2 linked regions of the Hahella chejuensis KCTC 2396 genome follow. The protein of the gene in region 2 interacts with the protein of the main gene of each other region in a pairwise test. Links are inferred from orthologs where the notes say so. Each region holds a gene or a part of one and is shown on either strand. Other genes may lie near its edges.

Region 1 (4,402 bases), 4.6 Mb from region 2 along the record:
CATCATGGAAGGTTTGCCGGCGTATGCGTCGGCGACGCCTTTGGTGAAGCTCTCGATATCCAGCTCGGGCATGGAGTCCGCCAGACGACGACCGAACATTTGACCGAAGCTGTAGCCGGTTTTTTGCGCATCGTTAGTGAGCTTTTCCGTTTCCGCATGGACTGCGACAGGCAAAGATAACGCCACAGCGCATAGCAGACCGCTCATGCTGGCTAACGCTTTTTTCATAATTATTCCTCAAAAAATTTACATGGATCGGCAGTATAAAGCGCTTTAAGGTACAGCTTTTTGGCGCCCTGCGCTAGGGGATGTCAACGTCGGGAACCGGCAGTATCCCGGGCTTGGTTCACAGTTCTAACCGCCGTTGACTTGCTGCAACTGCTTGTTGCGTTCATTCATGAGGTCGCGCACCGCCTTGGCTTCATCCATGAGGTTCAGCGCGCGTTCAAAGCTGAGGGTGTCTTTGTTTTCCGCATCCTCCAGGGTCTTGCGCGTTTCTGGAGGCAGCGCGTCGCGAGGAGATCCGGTGGCGACCTGGGGCTCTTCCTTCTTCTCCGTGGGAACCGACTGAATAATATTGGTTTTGTTGCTGACGCTAATCACGTCCACGTTGACGCCTTCGGGAGGCGGGGCGTCGCTGTATTGCAGCACGCCTTCAGCGTCGCGCCATTTGTATACCTGACGCACCACTTCCTGCTCCGGCAGCTTTTTATCCATGGTCATCAGGGTGGGCGTTTCGGTTCCTTCCGGTAAGGGCAGCCGCCACATGGGCGAACCTGTCTTATCTTTAATAAAAAAAGGCAGAGCAAGGGCGACCCCAAGCGAGGCCAATGTCAGAAATCGAAAAATCCACTTCAAAAGTTCACATCTCCGTGGCCAGGCAATTGGCCATCAAATTCAATTGCGCCTGATTTACTTCCAACGCGCCGTCGAGGCGGGAGAGGTAATCAAGCAGATTGCGACGGCAAAGAGAAACCGTCTCCATCGCTTCCTGCGGAGATGATAAATCCTCTTTCTCCGTACCTGATAGTAAAGCATAGATAAGCGATATTTCGTAGCGTTCCGCCTGTAATTCCAGCTGGAGAATGCGCTCTCTGAGCGTGTTTTGGCGACGGTGCTTTTTATCCAGTCCGTTGCGGGCCGACCGCAATGGAATAACGATGTCGGCGCGCCAGGAATTGATGGCGTTGAAATCGAGGTCGGGATCAAAACCGCGTTGTCGTTGCGCCAACCAGCCGCAGGCGAGCAGCAGATTAACGTCGGCGTCAAACTCATTTTGCCATTGCAGGCAAATATCCCGGACCTGAGGATTCGCGTAATGCGTCAGAGCGTAATTCCAGAGGGGGTTGTCCAGGGAAACCAGAATGCTCCGACTTGGGTTCCTGGAAACGTTTGTCTTCGGCGTGTCAGGGGCGTTCGCGCGCATAGAAAACTCTTTAAAGAATCGCTGGCAAGCGTGCTAAAATCCGCCGCCATGTTAAGTCTAAATCAGTTATCGATCCAACGTTCCGGCCAGTATCTGCTGGAAAACGCCACTGTCACCGTTACGGCGCGCAGCCGCGTCGCTATTGTCGGCCCTAACGGTTGCGGTAAATCCACATTGTTCAGCCTTATTTTGGGAGAACTCGGCGCCGATTCCGGGGATATTTCCTTTCCAGGCGGAACGCGCATTTCCCACATGGCTCAGGAGACGCCTGCGCTGGATTGCTCCGCGCTGGACTTCGTCCTCGACGGCGATAAGCGACTGCGTCAATTGCAGGCGGAACTGGCGCTGGCGGAGCAGGCGGACGACGGCGTCGCCACTGCGCGGTTGCACCATGAGCTTGATCTGATCGACGGCTACAGCGCGGAAGTACGCGCGCGCCGCCTCCTGGAAGGCCTGGGCTTTCCCACGCACTGGCACTCGCGCGCAGTGGGAGAATTTTCCGGGGGCTGGCGAATTCGGCTCAACCTTGCGCAGGCGCTGATGTGTCCGTCCGAATTGTTGCTGTTGGACGAACCCACCAACCACTTGGATCTGGACGCCCTGGTCTGGCTGGAGAACTGGTTGCTGCGTTACCAGGGGACGTTGCTGTTTATCTCCCACGACCGTGATTTCATTGATCATCTGGCGACGCATGTGTTGCATTATGATCAACGCTCGCTGATGTTGTACACCGGAGGCTACAGCCAGTTCGAGGAAGCGCGGGCGATGCGGTTGGCGCAGCAGCAGGCGCTGTATGTGAAGCAACAGGCGCGCATTGCGGAAATTCAGTCATTTGTACGGCGCTTTGGCGCCAAAGCCACCAAGGCTAAGCAGGCGCAGAGTCGTCTGAAAGAGCTGGAGCGTATGGAGTTGATTGCGGCGGCGCACGTGGACTCCCCATTCAGCTTTTCCCTGCCGTGCAGCGACAAAATCTCCAGCCCGCTTTTGGTGATAGACGACGCTGGCTTAGGGTATGACGCGCAGCCGGTTCTACAGCATGTGAACCTGACGTTACTGCCTGGCGCCCGTCTGGGCGTACTCGGCGCCAATGGCGAAGGTAAATCCACCCTGATCAAAACGCTGGCGGGTCAACTGCCGTTGATTTCTGGTCGCAGAACAGGCGGTGAGCATCTAAGGATTGGCTACTTCGCCCAGCATCAGTTGGAAGCGCTGGACCCAGGCGCAACGCCGATGCAGCATCTGCAAAAAGTCAGGCCGCAGGCGTCGGAGCAGGAAATTCGTAATTTCCTGGGCGGATTCGGTTTCCCTGGCGAGCAGGCGGCGGGAGACATCAAGAATTTTTCCGGCGGCGAGCGGGCGCGTCTGGCGCTGGCGTTGATCGCCTGGAACAAACCTAATCTGTTATTGCTGGACGAACCCACCAACCACCTTGATCTGGATATGCGCCACGCTCTGAACATGGCGCTGCAGGAATATCCTGGCGCGGTTATCGTTGTGTCTCACGACCGGCATCTGTTGCGGGCGATGGCGGATCAGTTTGTCTGGGTGCATGGCGGCCGTATGGAACCCTATAACGGCTCCCTGGAAGACTACGAAAAAGAACTGCTAAGCCGCCTGCGGGCGAATCAGCCGGAAGCGGCGAAAAGCGATGCTTCCGCAGAAGAGGAGATGCAGGAAAGCGCGGAGGATCGCAAGCGTCGTAAGCGGGAAGAGGCGGAAAAAAGGCAGCGTTTAAGCCCCTTGCGGAAAAAAATAGCTACACTGGAAGCTGAGATAGAAAAGTTGCAGGGCAAACTGCAGGAGATTGAAGCGCAATTGGGAGAAGGAGATCTTTACGAGGACAAGAACAAGGAACAACTGAAAGCGCTTCTGGAATCCCAGCGGGTGAACCGCCAAAGTCTGTCTGAGGCGGAGGAGACCTGGCTGGAGTTGAATGAGGAGTTGGAAGGACTGCTCTGATCGGCCTATCTCTCTATGCGTATATATGCCTATAGACCGCTTCGCCGCTACGGAGTTTAGTTAGAGTCCTTGCAACCACGATAATCACAATATATTCGCAAGGAGTATTCCCATGAAACTGTGGAAACGCACCCTGACCGGGCTGGCCGTTGGCCTGTGTCTCTCCTCCGCTCTTCAAGCCGCTGAAACTATCAAAATCGCCATTGCAGGACCCCAATCCGGGTCGGTCGCCCAATATGGCGAGATGCAGTTTAACGGCGTGCACGCAGCCATTGACCTGATCAACAAAGCAGGAGGCGTCAAGGGCAAAATGCTGGAAGCAGTTGAATATGACGACGCTTGCGAACCCAAGCAGGCCGTGGCGGTCGCCAACAAAGTCGTCAACGATGGCGTGCAGTATGTAGTCGGGCATTTGTGCTCCGGCTCCACCCAACCCGCCACTGATGTTTATGAAGACGAAGGCATTCTCGCGGTGACCTGCTCCACCAACCCCTCGATCACCGAACGCGGTTTCCGCTACATCTTCCGCACCATCGGTCTGGACTCCGCGCAAGGACCCACCGCCGGTAAATATATCGCTGAACATCTCAAGCCCAAGCGCGTCGCGGTCATTCACGATAAACAACAGTACGGCGAAGGCATCGCGAGTTCTGTGAAAAGCACGCTGGAAAGCATGGGCGTCAACGTCGTTGCGTTTGAAGGCGTGACCGCAGGCGACAAAGACTTCTCTTCACTGATCGCGAAACTGAAGAAAGAGAATGTGGATCTGGTTTACTACGGTGGTTACCACCCGGAACTGGGCCTGATCCTGAGACAAAGCAACGACGCTGGCTTTAAGCCGCAGTTCATGGGGCCCGAAGCAGTTGGCAACAAAGAGATTTCCTCTATCGCCGGTCCTGCTTCAGAAGGCTTGATTGTGACTTTGCCCGCCAGATACGACCTGAACGAGAGTAACGCGGATGTCGTGGCGTTGATGAAGTCCAAAGGACAGGACCCTACAGGCCCGTTCGTGTGGAC
Region 2 (5,336 bases):
GCTGTTGCGGCTGAAGAAAGAAAGGAAAGCCGCGGAGCGCACGCCCGTAACGACTACACTGAACGGGACGACGACAATTGGCTGAAGCACTCTCTTTACTTCCCTGTAGACAAGCGGGTAAGCAAGCGGGAAGTGAACTTCGCGCCGAAAATTGTGGAGCCATTTCCTCCGAAAGCTCGTAGTTACTAGTGTCGTTGGGGAGACAGAGTTATGTTGGTAAGCATCTATCGTTATAATCCGGAAGTTGACGAAGCTCCCTACATGCAGGATGTGGAGCTGGAAGTCCCTGCGGGCAAGGACCTTATGGTTCTCGACGTGCTGGGACTGATGAAAGAAAAAGACCCGACCCTGGCGTACCGTCGCTCATGCCGTGAGGGCGTGTGCGGTTCGGACGGCATGAATATGAACGGCAAGAACGGCTTGGCCTGTATCACCCCTCTTTCTCAGGTGGTGAAGAACAACAAGCTGGTATTGCGGCCATTGCCAGGGTTGCCGGTTATTCGCGACTTGGTTGTGGATATGGCGATTTTCTACAAGCAGTACGAGAAAATTAAGCCATTCCTGGTGAATGACAATCCGCCTCCTGCGATAGAGCGATTGCAGTCACCCGAAGAGCGTGAAAAGCTGGACGGCCTGTATGAATGTATTCTATGTGCGTGCTGTTCTACTTCATGCCCGTCGTTCTGGTGGAACCCAGATAAGTTCGTTGGTCCCGCAGGCTTGTTGCAGGCATACAGATTCCTGGTCGACAGTCGCGACACTTCTACCGAAGAAAGATTGGCGAATCTCGACGACCCGTTCAGCGTATTCCGCTGCCGGGGAATCATGAATTGCGTAAGTGTTTGTCCGAAAGGCCTGAACCCAACCAGAGCCATCGGCCACATACGCAATATGCTCTTACAGCGTGCTACTTAAAACTATAATTTAAAAAATTACACTGTTACGGTCGTTGCTGAATTAGCTGTCTATACTAAGAAGCTAATAGCGCGCACGTGTTGCAGAACACGCGCGCGACATAAACAAACTGAACTGGTAGGAAATCCACTCCCTCCATCAATTGGACGGGGTGGTTTACTGTTGTAAACCTACGGGGTTATGCAGATGTCCTCTGCGCTATCTGTGGTTTGGCACGCCTTTGCGACGCTGGAACGAGCCGTAATCAGTGGCCTTAAGCAGATAGTTCCCTGATGCAACCAAGGCGAGCTATATGCACGAAAGCACGATGGAGCAGCTGTGGCGGACTTCCCATTTGGCAGGTGGGAACTTTGCCTATGTTGAGCAACTCTATGAGACCTATCTCACCGATCCTAACGGCATACCCCAGGCCTGGCGTGAGTATTTCGACAAACTGCCAAAAGAGGAAGGACTACCCAGCCAGGATGTCCCTCACTCGGTCATTAAAGAGCAGTTCCTGAAACTGTCGCGCAGACGCGCAGCGGCTGTCGAAGCCAGTCCAACCTCATTAGTCAGCACTGAGCACGAACGTAAACAAGTTAAGGTGCTGCAGCTGATCAACACCTACCGTTTTCGTGGACATCAGAAAGCCAAGCTGGACCCTCTCAATCTGATGGTGCGCGAGCATGTCGCAGACATGGAGTTGGAATACCATGGTTTGACCAAGGCGGATCTGGATACTGTATTTCAGACCGGATCGTTGTGCTTCGGCGTAGAGACCATGACTTTCGGCGAGATTATTCGCGGTTTGGAGTTTACCTACTGCGATACCGTCGGCGCTGAGTACATGCATATCGTTAACACTGAAGAAAAGCGCTGGGTTCAGCAGCGCCTTGAATCAGTGCGCTCGCATCCTGTTTATGAGAAAGAGCGCCGCTACCATCTGCTGGAAAGATTGAGTGCGGCGGAAGGTCTCGAAAAATACTTATCTTCACGTTATCCAGGCACCAAGCGCTTTGGCCTTGAAGGCGGCGAGAGCTTGATTCCCCTGCTGGATGAGTTGATTCAGAGAGCGGGAAGCTACGGCGCCAAAGAAATCGTTATCGGTATGGCGCACCGTGGTCGTCTCAACGTGCTGGTCAACACCTTGGGTAAAAACCCTAAAGCCTTGTTTGATGAGTTCGAAGGCAAGCGACTGTTGGATGAAGGTTCCGGCGACGTGAAGTATCACCAGGGCTTCTCTTCCAACGTGCTGACTCCGGGCGGCGAAGTTCATTTGGCGTTGGCGTTCAATCCTTCGCACTTGGAAATCGTATCCCCGGTAGTGGAAGGTTCTGTAAGAGCGCGCCAGGACCGTCGTGACGATACTGCCGGCGATGCGGTCGTGCCTGTCATCATGCATGGCGACGCGGCGTTCGCGGGTCAGGGCGTGGTCATGGAAACGTTCCAGATGAGCCAGACCCGTGGCTACGGCGTTGGCGGCACTGTCCACATCATCATTAATAATCAGGTCGGTTTCACTACTCACCGCCGTGAAGACGCGCGTTCCACCGAATATTGCACCGACGTTGCGAAAATGGTTCAAGCGCCAATTTTCCACGTCAACGGCGATGATCCGGAAGCGGTTCTGTTCGTTACACAGGTGGCGATGGATTATCGCAACACCTTTAAGAAAGATGTGGTTATCGACCTGTTGTGCTATCGCCGCCGAGGTCACAACGAAGCGGATGAGCCTTCTGCGACTCAGCCGCTGATGTATCAGTGCATTAAAAGCCTGCCAACCACCCGCCAGATTTACGCTCAGCGGTTGATTAACGAAGGCGTCATCACCGAGGAAGAATCCGCTCGCCTGGAAAACGAATATCGCGATCTGCTGGATAAAGGCGATCACGTCGTTAAGAGCTTGGTGAAAGAGCCTAATAAAGAGCTGTTTGTTGACTGGTCCCCCTACCTGGGCCACCAATGGACAGCCAAGTGCAAGACTGGCATCAGTCTTAAAACGCTGCAGAAGCTCGGCCGGAAAATGGATGTGCTGCCTGACGGATTCGTGCCTCAGCGTCAGGTCTCCAAAATCTTGGAAGACCGCAAGAAAATGACCCAAAGCGCCATGCCGGTGAACTGGGGTTATGCAGAAGTTATGGCGTATGCGACGCTGTTGCATGAAGGTCACAGCATACGTCTTACCGGTCAGGATGTTGGTCGCGGCACTTTCTCCCATAGACATGCGGTTCTTCATAATCAGAAGGACGGTGGTTTGCATATTCCGTTGCAACATTTGGCGGAAGGTCAGCCTGTGTTCGATATTTACGACTCCTACCTCTCTGAAGAGGCGGTGTTGGCGTTCGAATACGGTTACGCGACCACGAACCCGAAAACGCTGGTGATTTGGGAGGCTCAGTTCGGCGACTTCGCTAACGGAGCCCAGGTTGTTATCGACCAGTTCATCACCAGTGGCGAGCACAAGTGGGGCCGTCTGTGCGGTCTGACCATGCTGTTGCCGCACGGCTATGAAGGGCAGGGGCCAGAGCACTCTTCAGCGCGTCTGGAGCGTTATCTGCAGTTGTGCGCTGAGCACAACATCCAAGTCTGCGTGCCGACCACGCCTGCGCAGGTGTTCCATATGCTGCGTCGTCAGGTTAAGCGTCCGCTGCGTAAGCCTCTGGTGGCGATGAGTCCGAAGAGTCTGTTGCGCCATAAAGACGCAGTCTCTACGGTTGAGGAGCTTGCCGAAGGTCACTTCTACACAGTCCTTGGCGAGATCGACGATCATATCGATCCGAAGCAGGTTCGCCGGGTCATTATGTGTAGCGGTAAGGTGTATTACGACTTGTTGGATAAGCGTCGTAATGAAAACATACAGGACGTGGCGATTATCCGCATAGAGCAGTTGTACCCGTTCCCCGAAGACGATTTGGAAGAAGTTCTGTCTGCGTACAAGAAGTTGACCAATATCGTTTGGTGTCAGGAAGAGCCCATGAACCAGGGCGCTTGGTACTGCAGTCAGCACCATATGCGTAACGTCCTCGCGAAGACGCACCCGAAACTCTATCTCGAGTACGCTGGACGTCCAGGCTCCGCCGCTCCTGCTGCGGGCTATGGTCATGTCCATGCGGAAGAGCAAGCTAAATTAGTTAACGATGCCTTTACTATTTAAACAGGCGCTTGGTTAGTACAAAGGATAAAAGATGGCGATCGAAATTAAAGCTCCTACTTTCCCAGAGTCCGTCGCGGACGGCGTAGTGGCGACTTGGCATAAAAAACCTGGGGAATCCGTGGCTAGGGACGAGCTACTGGTCGATATCGAGACGGATAAAGTGGTGTTGGAGGTTGTAGCGCCTGCTGCCGGCGTCATTGAGAAAGTTCTCAAAGGCGAAGGCGATACGGTGCTTAGCGAAGAAGTTATTGCGGTATTTAAAGAGGGTGCGGCTGGAACGGCGGCGCCTGCCGCAGCGGAAGAAAAGCCACAGGCTGCTCCTGCGGCGACTGAAGCTAAGTCTGGTCAGGAAGCGATTCTGAGTCCATCCGCGCGCAAAATGGCGGAAGAGAACAACCTGAATCCTTCCGATATTCAGGGCACAGGTAAAGGCGGTAGAGTCACCAAGGAAGACGTGATTAACCACCTGTCTTCCAACACTACCAGCGTTACCGCTGAAGTGAAGTCCTCCGCTCAGCCTGCAGCGGCGCCGACTATGCCTGCTATCGAATCTCCAGCGGGAGCGCGTCCCGAGAAGCGCGTGCCGATGACTCGCCTGCGCGCCAGCATCGCGCGTCGTCTGCTGGAAGCTCAGCATAACTCTGCAATGCTGACTACCTTCAACGAAGTCAACATGAAGCCGATCATGGATCTGCGTAAGCAATACAAAGATCTGTTCGAGAAGCGTCATAATGGCGTGAAACTGGGCTTCATGTCCTTCTTCGTTAAAGCGGCTTGCGAAGCGTTGAAGCGTTTCCCCGCTGTGAATGCGTCCATTGATGGCAACGATATTGTTTACCACGGTTATCAGGATGTCGGCGTAGCGGTATCCACTGAGCGCGGTCTGGTTGTTCCTATCCTGCGCGATGCGGATCAGATGGGCCTGGCGGATATTGAATCCACCATCGGCGACTTCGGTAAGAAAGCGCGCGACGGCAAGCTGGCGATCGAAGACATGACTGGCGGCACGTTCACCATTTCCAATGGCGGCGTGTTCGGTTCATTGATGTCCACGCCGATTCTGAATCCCCCGCAAACCGCCATTATGGGAATGCACAAGATCCAGGAACGTCCGATGGCGGTAAACGGCCAGGTGGTGATTCTGCCGATGATGTACCTGGCGCTGTCATACGACCACCGCATGATCGACGGTAAGGAAGCGGTACAGTTTTTGGTGACCATCAAGGATCTGCTGGAAGATCCTGCGCGGATTCTGCTGGATATCTAATTCAGCGCTTTCGCCGCCGAG

The links. Proteins that work in one complex are often made in the same cells at the same time.
Region 1: the proteins of HCH_RS21285 (region 2) and HCH_RS01275 interact in binary tests that used the Escherichia coli proteins (3 or more experiments, as listed by UniProt). The link is inferred for Hahella chejuensis KCTC 2396 from one-to-one orthologs.

What each region holds. Positions count from the first base shown.
Region 1 is NC_007645.1:295,857-300,258, forward strand. The notes cover bases 1,061-3,929. They hold HCH_RS01275 (ABC-F family ATP-binding cassette domain-containing protein), read left to right. Parts: upstream 1,061-1,474; coding sequence 1,475-3,385; downstream 3,386-3,929. Other genes in these bases: HCH_RS01270 (TIGR02444 family protein), read right to left, coding at 1,061-1,426; HCH_RS01280 (branched-chain amino acid ABC transporter substrate-binding protein), read left to right, coding at 3,498-3,929. Also shown: HCH_RS01260 (FKBP-type peptidyl-prolyl cis-trans isomerase), read right to left, coding at 1-228; HCH_RS01265 (DUF4124 domain-containing protein), read right to left, coding at 355-858; more of HCH_RS01270, read right to left, coding at 863-1,060; more of HCH_RS01280, read left to right, coding at 3,930-4,402. UniProt on the Escherichia coli protein: Genetic data indicate it may be involved in ribosome assembly or function.
Region 2 is NC_007645.1:4,877,979-4,883,314, reverse strand. The notes cover bases 817-4,248. They hold HCH_RS21285 (2-oxoglutarate dehydrogenase E1 component), read left to right. Parts: upstream 817-1,207; coding sequence 1,208-4,048; downstream 4,049-4,248. Other genes in these bases: odhB (2-oxoglutarate dehydrogenase complex dihydrolipoyllysine-residue succinyltransferase), read left to right, coding at 4,080-4,248; HCH_RS21290 (succinate dehydrogenase iron-sulfur subunit), read left to right, coding at 817-915. Outside these bases: sdhA (succinate dehydrogenase flavoprotein subunit), read left to right, coding at 1-189; more of HCH_RS21290, read left to right, coding at 211-816; more of odhB, read left to right, coding at 4,249-5,315. UniProt on the Escherichia coli protein: E1 component of the 2-oxoglutarate dehydrogenase (OGDH) complex which catalyzes the decarboxylation of 2-oxoglutarate, the first step in the conversion of 2-oxoglutarate to succinyl-CoA and CO(2).